DNA from 4 places in the Paenibacillus sp. FSL R5-0908 genome. Region 4 is predicted to be linked to each of the others. Evidence: predicted binding sites of a transcription regulator. Region 4 holds the regulator's gene; each other region holds the start of a gene.
The links. Region 4 encodes Rex, which represses fermentation and respiration genes when NADH is low (regulators of the CRP and FNR family bind a similar motif). Its sites were predicted from a motif close to TTGTGAAATATTTCACAA; they were not measured.

Region 1: the regulator Rex is predicted to act here: its motif matches at 2,341-2,358, upstream of scfA (six-cysteine ranthipeptide SCIFF).
Region 2: the regulator Rex is predicted to act here: its motif matches at 3,475-3,492, upstream of MKZ09_RS18095 (cytochrome ubiquinol oxidase subunit I).
Region 3: the regulator Rex is predicted to act here: its motif matches at 3,273-3,290, upstream of MKZ09_RS33725 (cytochrome ubiquinol oxidase subunit I).

What each region holds. Positions count from the first base shown of each region.
Region 1 covers NZ_JBBOUV010000001.1:900,531-906,027, forward strand. The annotation lists gene MKZ09_RS04110 (cache domain-containing sensor histidine kinase) at 1-1,025, shown strand, start outside; gene MKZ09_RS04115 (response regulator transcription factor) at 1,000-1,782, shown strand; partial or broken gene MKZ09_RS34360 (SF0329 family protein) at 1,856-1,936, shown strand; gene scfA (six-cysteine ranthipeptide SCIFF) at 2,384-2,533, shown strand; gene scfB (thioether cross-link-forming SCIFF peptide maturase) at 2,656-4,050, shown strand; gene MKZ09_RS04130 (helix-turn-helix domain-containing protein) at 4,505-4,750, opposite strand; gene MKZ09_RS04135 (hypothetical protein) at 4,902-5,399, shown strand.
Region 2 covers NZ_JBBOUV010000001.1:3,991,809-3,997,305, forward strand. The annotation lists gene MKZ09_RS18080 (alpha/beta fold hydrolase) at 1-444, shown strand, start outside; gene MKZ09_RS18085 (TetR/AcrR family transcriptional regulator) at 528-1,163, opposite strand; gene MKZ09_RS18090 (hypothetical protein) at 1,244-3,091, shown strand; gene MKZ09_RS18095 (cytochrome ubiquinol oxidase subunit I) at 3,640-5,004, shown strand; gene MKZ09_RS18100 (cytochrome d ubiquinol oxidase subunit II) at 5,001-5,497, shown strand, end outside.
Region 3 covers NZ_JBBOUV010000001.1:7,382,883-7,388,379, forward strand. The annotation lists gene cydD (thiol reductant ABC exporter subunit CydD) at 1-805, opposite strand, end outside; gene cydB (cytochrome d ubiquinol oxidase subunit II) at 805-1,821, opposite strand; gene MKZ09_RS33725 (cytochrome ubiquinol oxidase subunit I) at 1,808-3,211, opposite strand; gene MKZ09_RS33730 (cold-shock protein) at 3,433-3,660, opposite strand; gene MKZ09_RS33735 (cold-shock protein) at 3,753-3,953, opposite strand; gene MKZ09_RS33740 (S1C family serine protease) at 4,373-5,497, opposite strand, start outside.
Region 4 covers NZ_JBBOUV010000001.1:5,073,516-5,079,012, forward strand. The annotation lists gene MKZ09_RS23075 (hypothetical protein) at 1-428, opposite strand, end outside; gene MKZ09_RS23080 (cell wall elongation regulator TseB-like domain-containing protein) at 839-1,357, opposite strand; gene MKZ09_RS23085 (amidohydrolase) at 1,530-2,831, opposite strand; gene MKZ09_RS23090 (redox-sensing transcriptional repressor Rex) at 2,818-3,471, opposite strand; gene dinG (ATP-dependent DNA helicase DinG) at 3,602-5,497, opposite strand, start outside.

The DNA of each region.
Region 1 (5,497 bases), 4.2 Mb from region 4:
AAGGAGCGGAGGATGCAGCAGATAAGAAGAACATGAGTGTATTTGAGGCTCCAATTCAAAATGTAGAAGGCTGGAAGTTAGTACTCAAAGTACCGAATTCAACTCTATCGTTAGCGGTGATCAAAACCCAGCGGACTGCATTGCTGGTAGGCGTTCTTATCGGTAGTGCGCTTATCGTATTTCTGGTACTGCTTGCTTCTTCCATTATTCGTCCAATTCAGTCGCTTCGCCAGGTAATGGAAAATGTGCAGAACGGCAACCAAACCATACGAGCAGATGTTACGCGCTCGGATGAGATCGGCGATCTTGGACGAAGCTTCAATGACATGCTTGTTCAATTATACGCTGTGGAGCAGGACCGAAAGGAGATGGAACTCAGACTGATTCATGAGCAGATCAAGCCGCACTTTTTATACAACACATTGGATACGATCCAGTGGATGGCAACGGAACATGGAGCAGACAATGTGGTGGAGATGGTGGAAGCGCTTAGCGCGTATTTCCGATTAGGGCTTGGCACAGGCAGTCCCTACATTCTGCTTGATCAGGAGTTGTACCATGTCGAGAGTTATCTTCATATTCAAGGTGTGCGATATGAGGAGATTCTGGACTACGAGCTTCGATATGATGAAAAGCTTGCTCAGTGCCAAGTCGTTCGCTTCATGCTGCAGCCTTTGGTGGAAAATGCGATTTATCACGGGATTAAGCCACTTGGGGATCAAAAGTGCAAAATTTCGATTACAGCATATAAACAGGCCGATTATTTGGTCATTAAGGTTGAAAATAATGGGGTTATGATTCCGGAAGAGAAGCTTGAACAGATGAATCAAGCCCTTCTTGATGATACATATGATCGTTCTGCCACAGGCTTTGGGCTATACAGTGTAAACCATCGCATTCGACTAGCTTACGGGGTGCCATATGGCCTTGCAGTGAAGAGCGAAGATGGCATTACCGTTATGGTCATTCGAATACCTTTGGACGGGGAGTGGAATGAAGATGTGGAAGATTGTCATCGTCGATGATGAAACGATCATTCGCAAAGGCTTGCGACAATACATTGAGGAGAGTCCGTATCTTTTTGAGGTTGCAGGAGAAGCGAAAAGTGCAAACGAAGCATTGAATATGGTGGAGGAAGCCCCACCACATGTATGTCTTGTGGACATCAACATGCCGAATATGAATGGGCTCGATCTGATGAATATATTGCGCGAACGCTGCCCGTCGGTTCTGGTTGTCATCATCAGCGGGTACGATAACTTTGAATATGCGCGTCAAGCCGTGCAACTGCAAGCATTCGATTATGTATTGAAACCTGTGCCGAAGAGTGATCTGAACAAGCTGCTTCATCGGATCGATGAGCATCTTCAGGTAAAATATCCTTTGCATTCACATGAAGACAGGGTGGATAAGGAGCGGGAGTTTCCCGGGTATACAGGGGATGGAACAGTGCTTATCCAAAAAGTGACCGAGTATATTGACAGTCATTATCAGGATCCGGAGCTGTCTATTACTCGAGTAGCAGCGCTATTTCATATCAACCAAACCTATCTTAGCAAGCGTATGAAGCAAGAAATCGGTGCTTCATTCCTTGACTATGTCACCGAGCTTCGGATATCGAAGGCGAAGGAGATTCTGGATGACGTAATGCCGAATATCAAAATCGGGGATCTGGCCGTGAAGGTAGGGTATAAGAGCCAGTACTATTTTAGTCGTGTGTTCAAAAATAGAGTCGGTTCAAGCCCCTTAGAGTACAAAAAGCATCCGTTCGGTTATGGATAGGAGGGCTATTCTCGTCCCTCTGTAGCACGCCATAGATGCTATGCTCGGAGTTGCTTTCTATCAATACGGTTGGATTTTAAACATGAGCGAGAAGATGAAGTTAAAGCATCCGATTGTGCAATATTTTTATGAACTAAGGCGTAGTACATTATAAAATAAATAACTTCATTGAATATTCAAGAGCAGATAAACTGTCAAGAGTGTCTTAGGGCTCCTCATATAAGTTTGTTCACACTGTCTACCCACGCATGTGGAGAGTGTCGCTCTACTGGTAAGGAAGGATACAGTGCTATGAGATCCTTATATTTATTGGACTTTACGGACAAGTATGAGAAAAAATCGTTGTTAAAGAGATGGCATCATTGCCGTCTCTTTTTTTGTTTCACTTTTTTAGTATTGCCCTGACTCTGGTTCCTGCTACCGCATCCTACGATCACAAGCATGAAAGACTGCACGAAAATTAACGTTGATACTTATGTTTAAGCCCTCTCTACTCTGTTAGGTGACGGGCATCATAGACGTACTTGCGTGATGTTGCTACGATGTTCCATGGAAATTAAGTGAAAGTGATCACAAGAAATTACAGAAGGAGTTATTTAACGTGAAAAGAATCGTAACCTTAAGCACCCGCAAACTGATGGATACCGCAAAACACGGTGGATGCGGCGCATGCCAGACCTCTTGCCAGTCCGCTTGTAAAACTTCCTGCGGCGTTGCAAACCAGAAGTGTGAAAATGCAATGAACAGATAGGATTCGGAATTTTACCGCCCATTGCTCTGCTGATGGGCGGCTATTTTTAAGAAATGGATGCTACCTCTAAAGGAAGGCAAAGCCGTTTCTACTTGTGTGCAAAAGGAGCTTGATTAGTAAGTATGATTCATCAATATAAACTAAACGGATACAATATCGTGCTCGATACCTATAGTGGCTCGGTGCATGTTGTTGATGACCTAGCATATGAAATTATAGCGGATTATGAGAAAACTTCTGTCGATCAAATCGTGACAATGATGTTAGAGAAATATAAGCACGATTCCAGCATTTCTGAGAGTGAAATTCGAGAAACCATCGTGGATATCGAGGCGCTTATAAATGAGGGACAGCTCTTTACAAAAGATGAGTATGAGAACCTCTCGCTTGATTTAAAAAAACGAAAAACTTATGTTAAGGCACTCTGCCTCAATGTTGCGCATACCTGTAATTTGTCATGCGATTATTGCTTCGCTAGCCAAGGGAAATACAACGGAGATCGAGCAATCATGAGCTATGAGGTTGGACAAAAAGCTATCGATTACCTGCTTGAAAATTCGGGTCATCATCGCAACCTGGACATCGACTTTTTCGGCGGGGAGCCGCTTTTGGCCTGGAAAGTAGTTAAACAGATCGTAGCTTATGCAAGAAGCAAAGAACAAGAATACAAAAAGAAGTTCCGCTTCACCTTTACGACGAACGGGATGCTGCTGAACGATGAGGTCACTGAGTTTTTAAATCAGGAAATGTACAATGTCGTATTAAGCCTGGATGGAAGAAAAGAGGTTCATGACCGACTTCGCCAAACGGTTAACGGAAAAGGCAGCTACGATCATATTCTTCCGAAGTTCAAGGAATTCGTTCGTAAGCGCGGGGACCAAGAGTACTATGTACGGGGAACTTACACTCGTAACAATGTCGATTTCACCAATGATATATTTCATATCGCAGATCTTGGTTTTGACAAAATCTCGATGGAACCGGTCATCTGTGATCCAAGGGAACCCTATGCACTTACCGAGGAGGACCTCCCGGAGATATATAACCAGTACGAAATTCTCGCTAAGGAAATGATCGGACGCGGTGAACAAGGCAAGGGGTTTACCTTTTATCATTACATGCTTGACCTCTCGGAAGGACCTTGCATCCAGAAGAGAATCACTGGCTGTGGTTCAGGAACGGAATATCTTGCTGTCACCCCTTGGGGAGAGCTTTTTCCTTGCCACCAGTTCGTAGGGGATGAAGAGTATAGCATGGGGAACCTCTGGGATGGCATCACAAAGCCAGAGCTGCAATGTCAATTTAAAGAGAGCAACTGCTACTCGAAGCCGGAATGCAAAGACTGCTGGGCTAAACTCTACTGCAGCGGTGGTTGTCCTGCCAATGCACTGCACGCGACGGGTTCCTTGGTCGGAACCTATGACTTCAGCTGTGACGTCTTCCGCAAAAGAGTCGAATGTTCCATGATGGTAAAGGTGGATGAATCCATTCGAGCGATGGAAGAGCAACCTAACTAATTAAAATAACGAATGAATATACTATAACCGAGAAATCGACAATTTTAAATAAAGTGTCCTTTCTCGGTTTTTGTATGAATTTAGAGAAGGAGGACCGTAAGACAAGAGAGACGATCAGTTTCTGCAAATTGCAGATTACTGATTGTCTTTTAATCTGAATCTATGGAATAAATTCCGTGCGATAGGTTTGTATATCGTTGTTTTAGCTATGTATTATTTGATGTCTACATAGCACGATGAATGACACCTGAAAGCGGACCGAAGGATAAAATCTGGGGGTCAGATATTGCCTCAGGTCTCCATTTTATTGGACGTCGTAGGTACGTGTCTAAATCTGAATAATAAATCCCTTCAGGGATTCTGCATAAAAAATTTGCAGATCTATGTAGTATCTATTTAAATGAAAATAACGATCTATTCCAAAAACAGAGAGTTATCTCCCACTATCACTTCACTAACCTTCCCCCAACAACTCTCCAACAGAAACCTCCAATGCTTTCGCAATGGCAACCACCTCATAATCCTGCACAAGTCTATATTGACCTTCCAATCGCGATAAACTGGTTGGACTGATGTCTAAACCGAAGGTTTGCAACCTGGCAAGAAAATCCTTTTGCTTCATACGCTTAGCTTTTCGAATAGCTACAACTCGGGTTCCAATGATATTTTTGTCACCCGGGGGCTCTTTGCGATGCCTCATTTTGGTCTCACCTCACAATTTAACCAAATTGTATGCGAGGTAAGTATTGTTTTAATGCGAATATCGAATTAAAATGAAATAAACCGATAAACGCATTAAAATTTCCATACATCGTCTACAGATGTAGCTTTTCCCGGAAGGTGGGGGTGCAATGCAACATCTGATGTGCAAATATGAGGAGGAAAAGCGCAAGCTGAATGAACTCGGACTGCAATCACTGGAGCAGGGAATTCCGTTAAGCAGCAATGAAGCGGTTCAGGCTCAGAGTCGTAAGGTTGACGAACTCATTAATCGGATGTACCAAGAAAAAAACGGACATACAGTGTCGTTTCGTTTGAGTTTCTATCTTGGAGGGGATATGGTGGGCTTTCCGGCATGGTTTTTACAGACGATTCAAGGTCGATTGGATGAGGTGACCGCACAGATTGAACATCAATCCGAACCTAGATATGTTTTTGAAGAAGAGCGCAAAGCTTTTCAAGCGTTGTTTGACTCCATGGACTTTGCACGTATGCCAGAGTTTGAGCACTGGGAGGATAAGCTTCAATCGAAGCAAGCCGTTCTTTATGAACGTCTATATCTTCAAGGACTAAAGGATGGCATGCAGCTTGCACATGCCCTTACTGCCCCTTCAGTTCTCTCGGACTAAGACATGTCCTGCGGGTAGCGGAGAAGCACATAGGTATCGGAACCAAAGGGGATATATGGGATATATGCATATCTTATCTTCGGACTGTCAATGCGACA
Region 2 (5,497 bases), 1.1 Mb from region 4:
CCCAATCAACCCGGAATGGATGTCAAACTACCTTTGAAAGCCATGCAGTTTCTTCAAAAATCAGGGCTAATGAGATTGGTCCAAAAAGTGAGCGGAGATCCGTATGAATCGCTTGCATTCGATGAGCATACCAAAGAACAGATGCGTTTGATATCAAATCAAGTCGCGACCAACCCAACATTGATGAATGAACTGAGCCACCTTGGTTCCAATTTCAAAAATGGAGAAAAACTCACAATGCCAAAAGACTTGCCGCTGCTTCTCTTCGTTCAATCGAATAACGAGCACAATAAACAGTGGATTCCGCTGCACGAGGAGCAAGTCAAACAATCCGCACAGGGCAAAATGATCCCAATGGAAGGGTCACATTATCTGCATCATACAAAATACAAAGAAATCGCCGAGGCATTCAAAGAGTACATGAAACAAATTCAAATTCAATAGTAGGGTTGATAATTAAACTGCGGAGCTGAACTTGGTTCCGTGGTTTCTTTGTTTTTTCATTTATAAACACGTTTTTTTAAACGTTATTCCTGGGACATTGGAGTATGGTATACCTCAAGACAAATCTTGGTCATTTCGTCAATGGATTTTGCAAAGTCTGATTGTATCCATTTAAGGAGAACATTATAGAGGGCCCCCGCTTTAAAGTATATTCGGTACACATTCTCGTCGCTTTTGTCATGAGCAGTAGAAAGCATCATTTCATTCAAGCAATCCAGAATTACATCATCAAACTTTGCACTTTGAAGTGCTTTGTAGATATTCCGCTGCTGAAAAATAACTTCAAAAAGCACCTTGATAAATTTTTGAGGTTCTTTAGCTTTGCCTGTTAATTCATTGGTGTAAGGTAAGAGTTTTTGATTAATTTCGAATATAAGCGAGTCGACCAAATCCACGAGGATCTCTTGCTTGGAGGAATAGTTGTTGTAATAGGCCGTTCGAGAAACCCCTGCGCGTTTCACAATATCGGTGATGGTGATTTTACTAAAAGACTGTTCCTGGATCAAGAAGACTAATGCCGTGCAGATGGCTTCTCTTGTCAAACGGTTGGTTTCTTTATTGGAACGATGCTGAGAGCTATTTGGACTGTATAATTCATGATTTGAGATGACATTTCCCCTCCGTTTGTACATTCTGATGTTCGTTTCATTGTTTTTCATGAGTATTTTCAATATGCTAAAACCATAAGGCATTACAAATGTAATGTCAAAATAATCATTAGTTAAAATGGGAGGGCGTCATGTTAGAAATCTTATATAGACGATTGTCAGCGGTGCTGCTTTTGATCCTAGCACTCTGTGCTACGATATTCATTGGCAAAGAAACGGTAATCTCGATCGTGACCATTATCATTTTGTTAGCAGAATTAGGCATCTCTTTTTTACTTTTAAGGAAACGAGAGAAGTTACAAGTAGTATTTATTAGTGCGATGGTGGCAGAAGGGTTATTCTTACTAACAAAAGAATTTTGGCTGCTTGCGCTTTCTATCCTGCTGCTGATCGTAGCGGGCATATGGAGAGGACTCTTGGGGCAAAAGGTAAGCAGAAGAGTTACTCCGTTTCTAGTAGTTCGTAAAGTGTTATTCAGCATTGCTGCACTTATCGTTACTGTACTTTGGGGTATTGGAATCTATGCAAAACCTATTACAACACCGGTAGCATTAGCAGCTGATACGGCAGTGACGATCGATGAACGTAAATTGGATTCTGCAGCAGTGATGCTCAAGGATATTGAAGTAATGAATTCTTTTGGAAGCCGCACAACCGGCTCTGAGGGTCATAATCAGTTTATTGCTTGGCTGGAGCAGCAGGTATCGGATATGGGGCTGCAAGTTTATCGTGATCGCTATACTTTTGACCGTTGGGAAGAAAAGAACAGTGCTTTAATGATTGATCAACAGGCAATTCATGTCTCTTCAGCTTTTCCCTATTCCGGGGAAACTGACGAAAAAGGTGTAACAGGGGAGCTGGTGTATACGAAGCGTGGTGAATATGACCAGATCAGCGGAAAAATTGCTGTCATTGAAATTGAGAATTTCAGAAATTTTCCAAGCGGGATCGTTATGAACATGCGGGATTCATCTCCTATGGACAACCAAATTGCCCCAAATGAAGGCGACCTAGTCCTCACTACAGCTTTAAAAGAAGCTAAATTGGAGCAAGCGAAGGAAATGGGCGTAAAAGCTGTTGTTTTAGTCTGGAAAGGGGTATCTGACGATAAGGTTGAAGAGCAATATGTGCCTTTTACCACCGATTATGCCGGAATCCCTGCGGTCTGGGTTAACGAAACGGAAGGGAAAAAGGTGATCAGCGCAGCTCAGGAGCATAAAGAAGGTACGGTTATTTTAGAAGCGGAAATACAAAATGATGCCTCAACAGAATCCTTTTATGTGAAAATTGACGGTAAGAATAAAGACGAAGCGATTATCGTAAATACCCATACGGATGGGATAAATGTAGTGGAAGAGAATGGCGCTGTGGGCATGCTGTCTATGATTCGTTACTTACAGCAGGAGCAGCCGGAGCGTACGATGATATTCGCTTTTGTGACAGGGCATTTTAGATTGCCGGAGTTCAAAGGATCCTCTCAGGCAACTTCCACCTGGATGGAGGGGCATCGAGAGCTGTGGGATGGCAAGAATGGCCATTTAAAAGCTGTAGCTGGAATTACGGTTGAGCATTTAGGCAGCATGGAGTGGAAGGACGATGATACGGGTCATTATGGTCCAACTGGACAAATAAGTACCGAATATACCTATGCGGGCAATGAAATGATGGCAGCCATTTGGCTGAAGGCTATTGAAAAGACAGATGGCACACGTACTGTATTATTGCGTGGACATAACAAGTTTGAGTTTGGAGAGAGTCAGCCCTTATTTGAGGCAGGGATACCGGTGATTGGGTTCATTCCAATGCCCGACTATCTGCTCGTGGATAGTGACAACAGAGAGATGGACAAATTTGATGCAAAGCTAATGCATACGCAAATTGCATCGTTGCTGAAAGCGGTCAAGCTAGTGGACGGAACGGAGACGACTAAGCTTGGGAAGTCAGATGGGTATTCTTTTTTCTACGGTCGTACTAAATGATAGTGGCAGTTCAAGATTTGTCATGACGTAGATGACATTAGCTTTACTTCAAAAACACTGATGATTTGAGTCAGTGTTTTTTTGTTGCAAAAAAGGGATATATTACGGCTCAAAATGAGAAAACACCGTTTTTTTACTAGCATTAAAGTAGGAGGAAACTTGTGACACCACATATGCACTAATCAATCAATAGCTCCTTCGGGTACTTTTTGTGTTATTCACTGAGTTGTTAGAAAGATTTGTCCCTTTCTTGAACGTTTTGAGATTAAGAGATGTCAGTGATTGAATTACTTAAAATTTAAGATAAGATAACTTTAATTATTAGGTCACATTATTAATTTGACTGCTCAGTATCAGGTGAATCGGGCTCGCCAACTCCTGCTTTGTGAATTTTTTCTCTTTTTACATAGCAAAGAACGATGAACGTCATACTAAATGAACGAGCAACGATGTCGCTGAACCTTGCTAAACCTGATATTGAATGCAGCCAACAGTTAGCAGGCCTAATCATAGAAAAATGAACAGAGTTTTGAAGGGAGCAGTAAAAAATGGCAATTGATACGGTGCTATGGAGCAGGCTGGTGACAGGCTTAACTCTCGGGTTCCACGTTATTTTTGCGACAATTGGCGTTGGTATACCGCTAATGATCGCTATAGCCGAGTTTATCGGAATCCGGAAGAAAGACCCCCATTATACACTTATGGCGAAGCGGTGGTCTAGAGGATTTGTCATTTCTGTGGCGGTTGGTGTCGTGACCGGTACAGCGATTTCACTACAGCTGGCCCTGGTATGGCCGAATTTTATGAAACTGGCTGGGAATGTCATTGCACTTCCTTTATTCATGGAGGTGTTCGCGTTCTTTTTTGAAGCTATCTTCTTGGGCATTTATTTGTATACGTGGGATCGGTTCAAAAATCCGTATATCCATTGGCTGCTGACGATTCCGATTGTCGCCGGGGCAGGCATGTCTGCCGTTTTTATTACGACGGTGAACGGATTCATGAACCAGCCTGAAGGCTTTGTCATGGAAGCAGGCCAATTCACAGCGATTAACCCGGTGCAAGCGATGCTGAATACAGCGACGTTCTCCAAAGTGTTCCATGTATTAAGCTCGGCCTATTTGACAGGAGCTGCCTTGTTAGCCGGGATTGCAGCCTTCGCGATGCTGAGAAAAGGTGTGTCCGCATACCACAAAAAATCTTTAAATCTCATGATGGCGGTAGTTTTACTGTTCGGTTTGCTGAACACGTTAGCCGGTGATGTGTCCGCCAAGTTTTTAGCCGAGCATCAGCCAGAGAAGCTTGCAGCGGCAGAGTGGCATTTTGAGACGAGTAGCAGTGTGGATTTGGTTTTATTAGGATGGCTGAATGCAGAGCATGAAGTTTTAGGGGCTCTTCATCTTCCGAAGCTGCTCAGCTTCCTGGCCTTTGGAAACTTTAATGCAGAGGTAACGGGGCTCGAGGAATTCCCCAAGGAAGAATGGCCACCGCTTCTCGTTCATTACCTGTTTGATTTAATGGTCGGAATCGGATTTACTCTGCTTGCGATTTCGTTCTTATATTTCCTGTTTGTGTTCTGGAAAAAACGTAATGCGCTTAACAAGTGGATGCTTCGCATCATTGCACTGAGTGCACCGCTCGCCTTTCTGGCTGTTGAGCTGGGCTGGTTTTATGCAGAGGTTGGGCGCCAGCCGTGGATTATCCGTGGATATATGCGTGTTGAGGAGGCGGCCACTTCTTCACCGAATGTAAGAATTATATTCTTCGCCTTATTGCTCTTGTACATCGTACTCGGCAGTATGTGTGTAATCGTGCTAAGGCGCTTGTTCAACAATAATCCTGCAGAAGCTGAGATGGAGAAATGGATGAAGGATCATCCTAATCCATCTATTAAAAAGGGGGGCACTGAATGATGAGTTACGAATTGATTGGCATCTCGGTGCTCTGGCTGTTTTTGTACGGCTATTTAATTATAGCTTCCATTGATTTCGGAGCGGGCTTCTTCGCCTTTTATGCACGTTTAACGAAGCAGGACCATCTCATTAATCGTCTGATTTCCCGATATTTATCACCCGTATGGGAGATTACAAATGTATTTTTTATCTTTTTCTATATTGGCATCGTCGGATTTTTTCCGGACACTGCCTATTATTATGGCTCCGCGTTACTTGTTCCGGGAAGCATTGCAGTGATTCTTCTTGCGATTCGCGGTTCGTTCTATGCTTTTGAAAATTACGGTTCCAAGAAAAACATAGTATATCTTTTTTTGTACGGAGCTACAGGTTTGCTTATTCCAGCATCGTTGTCAGTGGCGCTAACTTTGTCTGAAGGCGGCTTTATCGTGAAGCAGGGGGAGACGGTTTCTCTGGATTACTGGGCGCTGTTTTCCAATCCGTTATCGTGGAG
Region 3 (5,497 bases), 2.3 Mb from region 4:
ATGTCATTTGTTCATTTACAAGCCGCAAACCAAGACTTACCGCTACAGATGCTACAGACAGCATAGTGAAGAAATCCAAGGCGAACGATGACAAAAAGGCCACTCGCAGCGTACGCATCGTCGCCGAGCGATAACGATCGCTGACCGTAGCAATGCTGTCGCTATGACTTCGGCTGCGCCCTAGAAATTTTAAAGTTTCTAGTCCACGTAGTGAGTCTACGAAATGATTAGATAATGTACGATACGATTTCAATTGCCGATCCATTTGCTTACGGGCCGTCATCCCAATCAAAATCATAAAAACAATAATAATCGGCATAGTTACCGTAAGAATAATCCCGCTCGTAGTGTCCATCGTAAAGACGTAAATAAGCACCAAGATCGGTGTAACAGACATCCCTACCATTCTAGGAATGATCGCTTCCAGATACGTGCGGAATTTAGTTACGCCTTCCAGCACTAGTGTAACAAGATCCCCGGTTCCACGCCCGCCCACCATTCTAGGGCCAAGCTGGAAGAGCTTGTCCATCATTTCCCTCCGCATAGTGCTGCCCGTTGCTTCCGCGAAGCGGTAAGAGACACGGCTCATCAGCATAGCACAAGCATGGCGCACAAGAAATGCAAGAAGGAACAATAGCGCAGTGCCCCATTGTTCCTTCAGAGGTTCTCCCGCAAATAGCGCAGAGATGACTTCTGCCAGCGATTTAGCCAGCAGAAGTATGGACAAGCTTTGCACCAGGGTAAGGAAGCCTACAATCAGAAAGACTGGCTTAACTCCTTTATACCCAAGCAAGTTTTTATCCATTAGTATTCAAGATGCTCCTTCTCGTGAACCCGTTTATGAAAAACAAAGTAACTCCAAATTTGATATCCCAATACGAACGGAAGGATGGTCAGTGCCACAATCGTCATTACCTTCAAAGAGTAATGGCCCGAAGCCGCATTAGTAATCGTCAAATTAAAAGCTTGATCAATTGAACTAATCATAACACGCGGGAACAATCCTACAAAGATAGAAGTTACCGAAAGCGCCATTACCGCTCCTGTCATTCCAAAAGCGTAGCCATCCTTCTTCTTCGTCATGAAGTAACCGGACAGTACAAAGGCGATAACTCCCAGGGCTACAATAATCATAAGAACCGTTCCACGTTGTTCGAAAATATCCGTCATATTATAAGTCATAATCACAAAAGCAGTAAATAAAGCTGCGAGCGGTATTAGCAATCTTTGAGCCAACTTGCGAGCGCGAGCCTGTAGATCACCCACTGTACGCAGCGTTGTGAACATGAGACCATGCACCAGGCACAGAAGGACAACAGTAAGCCCTGCTACTACAGTGTACACATTCACGATATCTGTGAACCCTGCATACATTTGCATATCCCCATCAATAGGCAACCCTTTGATAAAGCTTGCAAATACTACCGCCAAGAGGAATGGTGGCAGGAAGCTGCCGATAAAGATACAAGCATCCCAAGTTCTTTTCCAAGCTAATGAATCACGTTTACCTCTGAATTCAAAAGCGACACCACGCGCTATCAGAGCTAATAAGGCAAATACAAAAGGAATATAGAATCCACTAAACAGCGTTGCATACCACTCCGGGAAAGCCGCAAACATTGCACCCGCAGCTGTGATAAGCCATACCTCATTCCCATCCCAGAAGGGTCCGATCGAGTTAATCAGAACACGGCGTTCTGTATCATTTTTAGCGAGAATTTGTGTTTCCATCCCTACGCCGAAATCGAAACCCTCCAGGAAGAAGAACCCTATAAACAGAACTGCAATCAGCACAAACCACAATTCATTAAGAGATATCATGGGAACCCTCCTCGTTATATGGATCATTCGAATCGCCGTGATCGTTATCCATCGCATAAGGACCTTTTTTAATCACTTTAATAAACAATCCGACCAACACTAATCCTAGAATTAAATAAATCGTTGTAAAAGAAATCACGGAGAACAGAACTTGACCACTTGTAATATTAGGCGACACACTGTCTTCCGTTGTCATCAGTCCGAATACCGTCCATGGCTGACGCCCGAATTCGGTCATAACCCAACCGGCTGTATTCGCAATCGGAGGAAGCAACAAGCCCCATAACATAAACCGCATAAACCAAGTGTTCGGACGGTCCATTTTTTTGCGCCACATTAAGTACATAGCGTACATTCCCAATACAATCATTAACGTTCCTGCTAGAACCATGATCCGGAAACTCCAGAATGTCGTACGTACAGGTGGAATATAGTCACCGGGGCCATAGGTTTGCTCATACTCCGCTTGCAGCTCAAGCATACCTTTAACTTCACCGGAAAATTTACTGTATGAAAGGAAACTCAGCATATAAGGAATTTGAAATTCTCCAGTACTGATTTGATTCTCTGGATCAATGTTTGCCCATACAGTCCAAGGTGCCGGGTCACCACTCTTACCCCACAGTCCTTCGGAAGCTGCCATTTTCATTGGTTGGGTTTCAACCAAATATTGCGCTTGGGCGTGACCAGCAACAGCTACACCAATAGAAGAAATAATCCCTACGATGGCTGCAATCTGAAAAGACTTCTTAAAGAAAGAAACCTCTTGTTTCTTCAATATTTTATAAGCACTAATACCAGTTACAAGAAAAGCACCTGTTGCATAAGCAGCCAGTACGGTGTGTGGGAATTCAACCAGCAATTGTCCGTTCGTAATAAGCGCGAAGAAATCATTCATTTCTGCACGTCCATTATTTATCGCAAAACCCACAGGATGCTGCATAAAAGAGTTAGCCGCTAGAATCCAGAATGCAGATAACATCGTACCGAATGCTACCAGCCAGATGGACAGTAAATGTACTCGCTTGGAAACTTTATCCCAGCCGAATATCCATATCCCAATAAAAGTAGACTCCAGAAAAAAGGCTGCCAGTGCCTCAACTGCAAGTGGAGCCCCGAATACATCACCAACAAAACGTGAATAATCGGACCAGTTCATCCCGAACTGAAATTCCTGCAATATCCCTGTAACTACCCCTACTGCAAAATTGATGAGGAATAGCTTTCCCCAGAACTGCGCCATTTTTTTGTACTCTTCATTACCTTTTCTAACGTACATTGTCTCCATGATTGCAATCAAGAGCGCTAGTCCGATTGATACCGGTACAAAGAAATAGTGGAATATTGTCGTCGACGCAAATTGTATACGCGACAGCATTACTGTATCCATATTTGTCCCTTCCTTCTCCCCTTTTCGTTAATTATATTCTGTCAAAAATTTAAACTTCTTTTTGTGATAAATGTCACATAAAGATGGTCATTTAACGGTGAAATTCAAATGATTTGTGACAAAGATCACAATTTAGCATAAAGAAAGCAAAAAAAATAAGACGGTTTACCCGTCTTGAGTGGTTCGTCGTTCTATAAATGCTTGACTCATTTAGGTATTGGTTAGATAGAAATACCCTTCTTGAGCGATTTAAGATCGCCATTCGAATTAAGCAATTGGGGTAGCATCTTCGTGCTGCGAACCATTGGAGAGTCACATAGACGGCAAGAAGGCGCATGTTCAAATGCGAAATTATCCCTCATCCATCCGTTGCATCCCTCATTGGTACATGCCCAAATTGCGGTATTTTCTTCCGGTATTTCTTCCAAAGGTTTCTTCCGGTAGTTCATTGCCGTTCCTCCCATCCTGTAAGTCAATAGTGAGTAACTAGATATAAAAAGACCGTCCCAACTTTCACAAGCTGGGACGGTTTCTTCTATTATTACAGTTTTACAACGTTTTCGGCTTGTGGTCCACGGTTGCCTTGAACAACGTTGAATTCAACGCGTTGGCCTTCGTCCAAAGTTTTGAAGCCGTCGCCAGTGATTGCGCTGAAGTGAACGAATACGTCGCTTCCGCCTTCAACTTCGATAAATCCGAATCCTTTTTCTGCGTTGAACCATTTAACTGTACCTGTTTGCATGTGTGTTACCTCCACAAATTTAAATTAATATGTTCTTTTTATCTTCAAACAAAGAAAAAATTCACACATTGAAAAAGGTTGTATTACCGAATATGACAGCCCTTTTCAATGCGAGAATTAGGGACTAAATGTATGATTGATATCATATTACCACACCTGATTAGCAAAGGCAAGCAAGCATCCGAATATATCCGGTTTTGCCCTAATAAGTATTACCTTCCAATGTAAGGGCTGCCACTTAGTGTTTATTCCCTAAATAGATCCTTTTTCTGGAATAATTATCATGGTTTTAGAAAAATAGCTTTTCCAAAAACGTTACTTTTATCCGCTTTTTCAAGAAGGTACCCCCTCGGAATCGAAGGGGTAGTCCGCTCTACTTGTCGTAACTGCTATATCATTATATACCGACTTCCAGCATATTATTCCTGTGGTTTTTCAAGAAGTTTAACTGTTGCCTGTTTGGCCTCGCCGTTTCGATAGTAAGTAATTTTCAGATCATCACCGATCTTCGTATGATTATATAAGTACTTGCGAAGAGAAAGGGTAGATATGATGGATTGATCATTAAATTTGGTAATGACATCATTGAATTGCAGTCCAGCTTCCTTCGCAGGGCCAACGGCCTCTAGAACAACTACTCCATCCTTAACACTGTTCGGCAGGTTCAATTCATTGCGTTGATCTTCTGCTAGTGGAACGTACGGATTGTTCAAATCAACTGAATATACACCCAAGTACGAACGGGCAATATGTCCTTTTTCAGCCAGCTCATTAGCGATATCTATCACATGATTCGCAGGAATTGCAAAACCCAAACCCTCTACACCCGTGTCTGAAATCTTCATTGTGTTAATTCCGATAACCTTGCCATCCAGATCCACTAATGCGCCGCCACTGTTTCCTTCATTAATCGCCGCATCGGTCTGTATCACTTCTTGTTCCCAATCATATACGCCATCCTGATTAAGGGATACGGGAACCATCCGTTCAGTATAGCTAACAATTCCCGAGGTCAATGTATCCCCAAGTCCTAGCGGATTACCGATCGCAATGACCGTTTCACCTAGACGAAGCTTAGAGGAATCACCGAGCTGCGCGATGGTATCGATTCCTTTGGCATCAATAGAGAGTACCGCAATGTCGCTTACTTTATCCGTTCCAACGAGTGTTGCCTTACGGGTCTCTCCGTTCACTGTAACTACCTCGAGATTACCGGAGTCTTCGATGACATGATTATTAGTAATGATAAATGCTTTATTCCCTGTCTTTTTATAGATCACTCCTGAGCCTAGTGCGGACTCATCCAGAATGTTTAATTCTTCATTATCTTCTTTATGATTGATAATACTTACTACTGCAGGGCGAACCGTGGCAGCAGCTTGAATAATCCGGTCAAATGGATCACTACTGCTTGGGGCAACATTTCCAGTTGCTACAACCGGCTTCTGAGCAGTCTCATGACTCATCTGGCCTGTAAACATACTGAATAACAAAACTGCCACCACAGCGCTGACTAAGGAGCAAACGGCGGATATTTGCCAGGT
Region 4 (5,497 bases):
GCTATCACATTTTTATATTGCGGATATTGCACTTTGAGTCCATCAAGTTCTGTGGGTATAAGTGTATATTTACGGCTCTCCATGGCTTCAGCTACAGAGAACATCGCTTTATCCCAGTATTCATCCAGCAGTTCACTGGAGTTCTGTTCTACATCAAGTTTTAGTGTACGTCCATCAATCATCGATTTTCCTTCTTGGGAGACGTACTGAACCAGTTCACGTAATTTCGTGCCTGGCTGGAGATCAAGTTTCAAAGTGACCTCATTGCGGTTAATACTGATATGAGAATTATTGACGCCCTCATATTGAGATACAATCTTCTGAAGTGGTTCCTGCATTGCAAACTGACGATACAAAAAGAAGCCACCAAACAATAGAGTAGCCGACAGTAGAGACGTTATCAGCACAGGTACAAGACGTAATTTCAAGAAACGTCCTCCTCTCAAAGATGACAAAATATAAAGCTCAGTATAATAATTTATAGCTACTTGAGAGCTCATCAGAGAGACTGAAGTCTCTTATTGCTGTTCTAATTACAAGTAGTAGTATATCACAGGTGTATATACTAATTTCAAAATAAATGTGAATATATTTAAAATTTAATTTTTTAAATATTTCCATCAATACCAAATATATTCCTCACTTTCGACAAAATCGGCCTTGATTTTTAATCAATCAGCCTATTTTTGTGTGTGAATTTAAGAGAATATTCGGTGATAACCACCCATTCAGTATATCACTTAGTATATCACTTTTGTACATCAAATAAATGTAAACAAGCGAACTTATACTAAGTTCGCTTGTTTACTATGCCACCCTTAATTTCCTTATGTTCAGCTTAACTTTTAGGTAAACTGTAACCTTCGCCCATTCGGGACCCATCCGAAAAGCGATAAAATTGATAATAATACCGACCGCTCTGTTTATAAAAAAGCTGCCAAGCATACTCTCCGTTATATACTCCCGGCAGCAAGCGTTCAATCGTTATGTCCGGAAGATCAGCTTTGATAATGCCGCGTATTTGGGCTTCCGAGGTTCCTTTACTTAGTTCCTCAGCAAACACTGCATCGTCGCCTTCAGCAAATTTTCCATCTACCGTAAAGCGGACCCAGGTCATAAGAGCAGTCCCGGCTTCATTTTTCCCTGTTAATACCCAGTACACTGCATTTTCATCCCAAACCGATTTTTGTGCTTTGGTTACCTCTGTTAGACCCGCTCTGGTTTTGGCAACATCCTTAGCGATATCACGCTCGTTCCATTGATCTTTCATAATATAGGCATAGAACTGGATAAGTCCAAACCCCAGGAGCAGAATCAGAACTGACCCCAGGAGGATCCATTTTTTCCTTTTCTTCAAGGTACAGCTCCCTTTCTAGTAATATATCTTTTTTGATTATATAACACACCCGCGTGTTTATCCAAAATTTCATAATTTTCTAGCTTTCCCAGCCTTAAAAATGCACAAAAGGCCGCAACTTTTGCTAAAAGCAAAAAGTCGCAGCCTATTATTTATTCGTTATTCTCCAGACTTAACGCTTCAATAAACCTTCGAAGGCTTCTTGCGCTTTACGCCGGATAGCTTCCTCATCCAGGGTTAAGCATTGTCCATGCTTGATGACCTGTTTACCATTCACCCACACATGCTCAACATCCTTAGCGCTAGCAGAGTAAACTGCATGAGACAACAGATCTGTGTGTGGCAGCAAATGCGGCTGATCGATATCAATAGCAATGAAATCAGCTTTCATCCCTACAGCAAGTCTGCCTACATTATTTAAAAAGATGGACTGCGCGCCATATTCTGTAGCCATACGCAGAGCCTCTGGAGCTGGAACAGCCGTTGGATCACCGCTGACACCCTTATGAATGAGAGCTGCAAGCCGCATCTCTTCAAACATATCCAAGTTATTGTTGCTTGCCGCGCCATCCGTGCCAAGAGACACCTTCACACCAGCTTTTAGAAGATCAGTAACCCGAGCCACTCCGCTAGCCAGCTTCAAATTACTGCCCGGATTATGAGATACACCCACATTATGGCGAGCCAAGATCTCAATCTCTTCATCATTTAAATGAACACCATGTGCAACTATCGAGGGACGTGTGAACATTCCAAGCTTCTCTAAGTGAGCTACAGGACGCAACCCGTAATCCGCCACATTTTGTTCCACTTCACGTTTCGTTTCGGACATATGCGTATGCATCGGTAAATCCAGATCATGCGCTGCCTGCACGAACTTAACCAGGAAGTCCGGAGGGCAAGTATAAGGGGCATGTGGCGAGATCATAGTAGTAATTCTACCGTCAGCCTTTCCATGCCAGTTACGGGCAAAAGAAATCGCTTCCGCAAGCTTGTGATTCTGTACATCCTCTGGACATAACCCTATCACACCACGCATCAATACGGAACGGATACCTGATAACTCAGCTACCTCGGCTACTCGGTCCATATGATCATACATATCGAGGAAGGTCGTAGTTCCACCCTTCAGCATTTCCAATACAGATAAGGAGGTTCCCCAGTATACATCATCACCGGTGAACTTTTCCTCCATCGGCCACATCTTCTCCTGAAGCCACACTTGTAGCGCTAAATCATCTCCATATCCACGCAGCAAAGACATCGCCGCATGACCATGTGTGTTTACAAGTCCAGGCATGAACAGCAGACGGCTGCCATCAACCACTTGCACTCCAGCTTCCATCTGAGGCTCTTCTTTTCCTATGTAAGTGATTAAATCATCTTCAATAGTCATATATCCACTCAGAACCGGCTCATCCGTTCCCGGAGTCAGAAAATACCCGCCCTTAATTATCGTTTTATTGTTGTTCATGTTCGCTTTCTTCCTTTCCATCCCGCAAGTAATAAGCAAGACTTTGCAGATCAGTTGTAAAATCAGCTGCATGCACCCGGATATTCGGTGGTGTCTTCAGAATCACAGGGGCAAAGTTCAAAATCGCTTCAATCCCAGAAGAAATGAGAATATCTGCTACATTTTGAGCTTCTGAATCAGGTACGGTAATAATGGCAATGCGAATACCTTGCTCACGAATCGTGCTGCCTAGTTCATCCATCGGTTGCACAGTAAGGGAGTTGATCTTACGTCCAACCTTAGGAGCGTACGAATCAAATATAGCCGTGATTTTCATAGTATCTTTAAGATATGCATTGTAATTAGACAAGGCATGTCCGAGATTACCTGCTCCAACTAAAGCTACATTAAGCTGTTGATCCAGCTTCAGGATATGACGGATTTTCTCAATAAGATACGTTACATCGTAGCCGATACCTTTTCTGCCGAAGTCACCAAAATATGCTAAATCCTTACGAATCTGTGCGGGATTAAGATCAAGCTTTTGTCCAAGTTCCTGAGAGGAAACTGTTAATATTTCGCGATTCTGGAGATCATTCAAAAAACGCAAGTACACAGGCAGTCTGCGAACAACGGCTTCTGATATTTTATCCGATTTCATATTTTTCCTCCTAAAAATAATAATGTTCTTGTGTAAATCCATATTCAAACGTCTACCTCTCCTTACTAAGGGCGGTACTGTAACAGACCGCCCTTAAGGATAAGGAGGAGCTAAACTGAAGACGAGCGTTTTAAGAAGCGCCGCCATCCTCTAGCCATTCCGCTATGCGGGGGACCATTTGATCAGTAAGCATATGCTCCATTTTGGGACCAGGCAATGAATAAAGGAAATACTTTCCGTAATGAGATTCAATAACCCTTGTATCATAAACAATAACTATTCCGCGATCCTGCGCCGTGCGAACCAGTCTTCCGAATCCCTGCTTAAAACGAATAACCGCTTGAGGAACAGATAATTTCATGAACGGATTCTTCTTCTGGGCCTGCAATAACTCCGACTTCGCTTCCGCCAACGGGTGATTCGGCGGTTGAAACGGAAGTCTCACGATGGCCAGGCAAGTCAGTGCTTCACCTGGAATATCTACACCTTCCCAGAAGCTGCTCGTCCCCAGCAGAACGGATGCTGCACTGTCCTGAAAGCGGCGGATCAGCTTACTCCGGCTGCCACCTTCCACGCCTTGACCAAGCACCGTAATCTCTTGTGAGGCCAAAGCCTCTTTAAGCGGATCATATACCTGACGCAGCATTTTATAAGAAGTAAACAGAACCAGCATCCGCCCACGTGTTGTTTTAGCAGCTTCCGATAATGACTGTACGAGTGTATCGACAAATCGAGCATCGCCCACACTGCCCTTCACACTAGGAAAATCACGCGGTATAACTAACAGTGCCTGCTCACGATACTTAAAGGGAGATGGAAGGAGTGAGGTCATTAGACGTCCCTCTTCCGCAGCTTCGTTAAGTCCGAGATTATCAATCATAAATTGAAAAGATTTATCTACAGACAGCGTCGCCGAGGTAAGCACGATGCTTTTTTTCTTATCGAAGAACAACTCTTTAAGCTGGCTGCTAACATCCACAGGGACGGCATACAGCTGTAGTGATTTGCTGCGGTAATTTCCATTTGCCTCCAGCCAATATACTACATTATCGTCATTCAGCCCCATAAAGAATCTTACTTGCTCACGAATGGAAGCCAAATCCTTAAATAAACCGCTAATATCAGTAACAAGACTGTCTGCTGAGGATTGGCTTTCCTGGTCACGCATCTCGTTAAGCATTTTATCACCCTTACGGATGATGTCGCTTAACGTCAGATTCATAGTGTTCTCTAGCGCAACTAATTCATCCCAATCCTTCGGCTTACGGGCGGGAAGCAACCGCATAACCAGTTGTCCCGCTTCCCCCGCCCCTGCATCACTGCGTTCCGGCAAAAGGCTGAACAGCTTGTCGCTGAGTGCATCCCAGGTTTCTTTGACGGTAAGCAGATCCGGGTAAATCCGATCGATGACTCCGCTCCATTCTGAAGCCTCTTCACTGCCTGACGACTGTAATATCTGGCGCAGAGCAGGAAGCTGTCCGTTTCGGCTATCTTTATACAGTCGCGATAACGTGTGTGCCACAGTGAAATGCTTCATATGCATGCCAAGATGTTTACCAGCCACATCTTCTAAATGATGTGCTTCATCAATGACAAGATGCTCGTAAGCCGGAAGCAGCTGGTGCCCAGCCTTAACATCTGCGAATAGCTTAGAGTGGTTTGTAATGACCACGTCAGCAATCCCAGCTTCATGCTTAGCCCTATGATAATAACATTTGCGGAACCACGGACAGGAACGGCCCAGACAGGAGTCGGTATCGCTTGCCACCGTCTCCCAGAAATCACCACCCCGGCCGCTTAAATTCAGCTCTTCATCATCCCCTGATTCACTTTGAGTGAGCCATACGATCATCTGAGCGGCAGTAAGCGCATCTTCCCTTGGGCTTATAAAGTCCTTTTTATTAATTTTATGCTCAAACTTACGCAGACACAAATAATGTCCTCTTCCCTTAAAAATAGCAGCTTTAAACGGAAAAGGAACTACCTGCGTTAACAAAGGGATATCCCGCTCGCGCAATTGGTCCTG